DNA from 2 places in the Nocardiopsis sp. NPDC057823 genome. Region 1 is predicted to be linked to the other one. Evidence: riboswitches for the same ligand, from Rfam matches in the RefSeq annotation. Region 1 holds a riboswitch; the other holds the start of a gene.
What was found. Region 1 has a riboswitch for cobalamin ahead of metE (5-methyltetrahydropteroyltriglutamate--homocysteine S-methyltransferase). Riboswitches for the same ligand answer to the same signal wherever they lie in the genome.
Positions count from the first base shown of each region.

Region 2: linked by a shared signal. The riboswitch ahead of ACFVNO_RS15325 (VWA domain-containing protein) and the one ahead of metE (5-methyltetrahydropteroyltriglutamate--homocysteine S-methyltransferase) in region 1 are both predicted to bind cobalamin.

Region 1 covers NZ_JBHVLR010000010.1:66,747-68,936, reverse strand. The annotation lists gene ACFVNO_RS17660 (polysaccharide deacetylase family protein) at 1-470, opposite strand, end outside; cobalamin riboswitch at 725-904, shown strand; gene metE (5-methyltetrahydropteroyltriglutamate--homocysteine S-methyltransferase) at 1,062-2,190, shown strand, end outside.
Region 2 covers NZ_JBHVLR010000008.1:16,439-18,628, forward strand. The annotation lists gene ACFVNO_RS15325 (VWA domain-containing protein) at 1-1,130, opposite strand, end outside; cobalamin riboswitch at 1,156-1,294, opposite strand; gene cbiE (precorrin-6y C5,15-methyltransferase (decarboxylating) subunit CbiE) at 1,347-2,190, shown strand, end outside.

The DNA of each region.
Region 1 (2,190 bases):
CAGTAGGTGGAGTGGAACTCCCGGGTGCCCTCGGAGTCGGTCTCCTCGCCCGTCATGCGCACGCCGACCAGGCCGTCGGAGGCGGCGGTGATGTTCCACCCCGCCGTGTAGGACTCCGCGCCCGGGTTGGCGGCGTCGAACGCCTCCACGTCGGCGCCCAGCCTCCCGCGCAGGAACTCCGTGAGCGGCTCGGCGTTGGGCAGCACCGGGAAGGACACCTCGGTGGCGACCCCGTCGTACTCCAGCTCCTCCGTCTCCACCCCGGTCAGGGCGGCCTCGTCGACCACGGTCAGCGCGTCGGGCTCGCCGGTGGCGGGGATGCGCTGCTCGATGGCGTCGGCCAGGCCGTGCGCCACGCCCCCGGCCGGGCCCGCCCCCAACGACTCCGGTGGTCGCACCGACAACAGCACCATGCCGGCCAGGACCACGAGGGAGACGCCCACCGTGATGACCGGGTGGTCGGGGGTCATGGCGGTTCGGGGCAGCTTGTTCACCAGGGGTTCTCCGCGTCCATTTCGCAGACGAACGTGCACGGGGCCGGCGGGGGCGCCACCGTGCGACGTCTTCATCGGGTGTGACGCCGCCCACGGGCGGAGGGTTCGGACTCCGGGGCGGCGAGGGGCACAGGGGGCATGCCGGGGGGCAGGGGCGAGGGGATGTCTCCCTATACTCGCAGGCGTGGAAGGTTCGTGCGCCATCCTTCCGCCCGGGGCGATCCCGGGCCGGTGGCGCGCGTCGCAAGAGGGAACCCGGTGCGAATCCGGGACTGCCCCGCAGCGGTGTACGGGAACGACCCCCGCCATGGAGCACTGGTGGACCGACCGGAGAGGTCGGGGACCGGGAAGCGGCGGGCATTAGGAGACCGGTGGCCCACCGGTCGCGCCCGTGAGTCCGAAGACCTGCCTCCACCCGGCGGCGCACCCGTGCCGCCGGTGGTCCCGTGCCCCGAGGGAGGGCCGAGGTCGGCACCCGTGGGCGCCCGTCGAGCGGCGCCCCACCGGCGTGCCCCCTCGCCGACCCCGGGCACGGTACCCGGCTTTCGACGAGGGAGAAGAAGCTTCATGAACACCTCCGGACCCGCCGTGCGGTCCACGGTGCACGGCTACCCGCGCATCGGTCCCGACCGCGAGCTCAAGCGCGCCGAGGAGTCCTACTGGAAGGGCGCCTCCACCGCCGCCGCCCTGGAGGAGGCCGCCGCCGGCCTGCGCCTGGACACCTACGCCCGGCTGCGCGCCGCCGGGATCGACGACATCCCCTCCAACACGTTCTCCTACTACGACCAGGTGCTGGACACCGCCGTCCTGTTCGGCCTGGTCCCGGAGCGGTTCGAGGACCCGTCCGCGGCCGCCGACGCCGACGGGCGGCTGCGCCGCTACTTCGCGCTGGCCCGCGGGGTCCAGGGCGCCCCGCCCCTGGAGATGACCAAGTGGTTCGACACCAACTACCACTACCTGGTCCCGGAGCTCTCCCCGGCCGTGCGGCCGCGCGTCGCCGGCGACAAACCCGTCGCCGAGTTCCGCGAGGCCCTGGAGGCCGGGTACCCCACCCGCCCGGTGCTGGTCGGCCCGCTGACCTTCCTGCTGCTGTCCAAGGCCGCCGACGACGCACCGCGGGGCTGGTCGCCCATCGCGCTGCTCGACGACCTGCTGGAGGCCTACGGCCGCGTGCTGGCGGACCTGCGCGCCGCCGGCGCCGAGCAGGTGCAGCTGGACGAGCCGGTGCTGGCCACCGACGAGGGCCGCGCCGCCCTGGCCCACCTGGAGCGCGCCTACGGCGTCCTGGGCGGGCTCGCCGACCGCCCGGAGATCCTGGTCTCCACCTACTTCGGCTCCATCGGCGCCGACGCCCTGCGCGTCCTCAAGGAGTCCCCGGTCGAGGCCGTGGGCCTGGACCTCGTCACCGACGCCGAGGGCATCGCCGACCTGACCGCGGTCTCCGGTCTGGGCTCCACCCGCCTGGTCGCGGGCGTGGTCGACGGCCGCAACGTCTGGCGCACCGACGTCCCGGCCGCCGTCGCCACCCTGGGCACCCTGCTGGGCCTGGCCGACGGGATCTCCGTGAGCACCTCCTGCTCGCTGCTGCACGTGCCCATCGACCTGGACGCCGAGACCTCGCTGCCCCCGGAGCTGCGCGCGGCGCTGGCCTTCGCGGAGCAGAAGACCCGTGAGGTCGCGCTGCTGGGCAGGGTGC
Region 2 (2,190 bases), on a different contig from region 1:
GGGGCCTGCGGAGCGTCGGCGTCCCCGGGGCCGCCGTCTTCGGCGGGGCCGTCCGCCCCGTCCGGCCCCGGCGGCCGCGGGGGGTCGGGCGGCGGGTCCCCGTCGCCGAGGACCCGGTCGAGGAGCTCCTCGTCCAGGCCTGGAGCGTCGAAGGGGTTGCGGCGCCGCCGGTGCGGCAGCGCCAGCAGGGCGGCGCGGCGGATGTCGGCCCGGGTGACGAAGGCCCGGCCCTCCCAGGCGGCGTGCGCCAGGGCCGTGCGGGCGGTGACGATGTCGGCGCGCAGGCCGTCGACCTCGAACGCCGCGCACACCTGCGCGATCTTCAGCAGCGCGGCCTCGGAGAGCCGGGCGCCCCGGACGGTGTCCCGGGCCGCGGCGATGCGCTCGGCGAGCGCCTTCTCCGCGGCCCCGTAGCGGTCGGCGAAGGCCGCGGCGTCGGAGTCGTAGGCCATGCGCCTGCGGACCACCTCGACGCGGGCGGCGGGGTCGGCGGGCGCGCGGACCTCGACGGTGAGCCCGAACCGGTCCAGGAGCTGCGGGCGCAGTTCGCCCTCCTCGGGGTTCATCGTGCCGATGAGCAGGAACCGGGCGGGGTGCTCCACGGAGAACCCGTCGCGCTCCACGGTCACCCGGCCGGTCGCGGCGGCGTCGAGGAGGAGGTCGACCAGGTGGTCGTGGAGCAGGTTGACCTCGTCCACGTAGAGGAGGCCCCGGTGGGCGCGGGCCAGCAGCCCTGGCTCGTAGGCGACCCTGCCGTGCGTGAGCGCCTGCTCCAGGTGCAGGGAGCCCAGCACCCGGTCCTCGGTGGCGCCCACGGGCAGCTCGACCAGGCGCACCGGGCGGCTCTCCACGGCCGTGCCGGGCGGGAACGGCCCGTCCGGGGACTCCTGCGCGGGGTCGGCGGGGTCGACGGAGAAGCGGTCGCCCGGGTGGACCTCAACCGGGGGCAGCAGGGGGGCGAGGGCGCGCACCGCCGTGGACTTGGCGGTGCCCTTCTCCCCGCGCACCAGGACGCCCCCGATCTCGGGGGAGACGCTGGCCAGGACCAGGGCCAGGCCCAGGTCGTCCAGCGGTTCGGTGTCGCAGCCGACGATCGCCGAAAAGGGGTAGTGCGATGGCCGCAATGGCATGTGAGGCTCCCGCTCGTTTCGCCATGGGTCTGAACGGGTGCGGGGCCGGTCTTCGGACTTGCCGGGTCCCCCTCCTCGGGGGCTCGGTTCACCGCAGCGGGCCTGTGCCGGAATCTCACCGGCTTCCCAGATTCTCCCCGACCGCCCTTCCCACCGTTTCCGAAGGTGGGGAGGCCGGGGCACCTCGCACCAGGGTTCGACGATAGCGTCCACCCCATGAGCACCGACACCCGCCCCACCCCCGTCCCCCGTGTCACCGTCGTCGGCGTCGGCGCCGACGGCTGGGCGGGGGTGCCCGAACGGTTGCGGAGCCTGGTGCTGGAGGCGGACACGCTGCTGGGCGGGCGCAGGCACCTGGCGATGGTGCCGGACCGGCGGGGGCAGCGCCGGGAGCCCTGGCCCTCCCCCCTGCGGGAGGGGCTGCCCGGGCTGCTCGCCTCCTGCCCCGGCCGGGGCGTGGTGGCCCTGGCCTCCGGCGACCCGCTCGTGTCGGGGGTGGCGGCCACGCTCATCGACCTGCTGGGCGCGGACGCGGTGCGGGTGGAGCCCGCCCTGTCCTCGGTCGCGCTGGCCCGGGCGCGGATGGGCTGGCCCGCGGAGCGGTGCGCGGTGGTGACCCTGGTCGGGCGCGACCCCCGGCTGCTGCTGCGCTGGCTGTCCCCCGGGGCACGGCTGCTGGTGCTCTCCTCGGACGCGGGCACCCCGGCCCTGGCGGCCGCCCTGCTGAGCGGCGCCGGGTACGGGGGCACCCGCATGACCGTGCTCGGGGACCTGGGCTCGGACGCCGAGTCGCGCTTGGAGGGCACCGCGGACGGGTGGCCCGGGGTGGACCCCGCGTCCGTGCCGGCGCTGCACGTCCTCGCCCTGGAGCTCGACGGGCCGCCCGGGTACGGGCTGGCCGCCGGGCTGCCCGACGACGCCTACGAGCACGACGGGCAGCTCACCAAGCGCGACCTGCGCGCCTGCGCCCTCGCCCGGCTGGCGCCCGCCCCGGGGCTGCACCTGTGGGACGTGGGCGCGGGCGCGGGGTCGGTGGGGATCGAGTGGATGCGCGCGCACC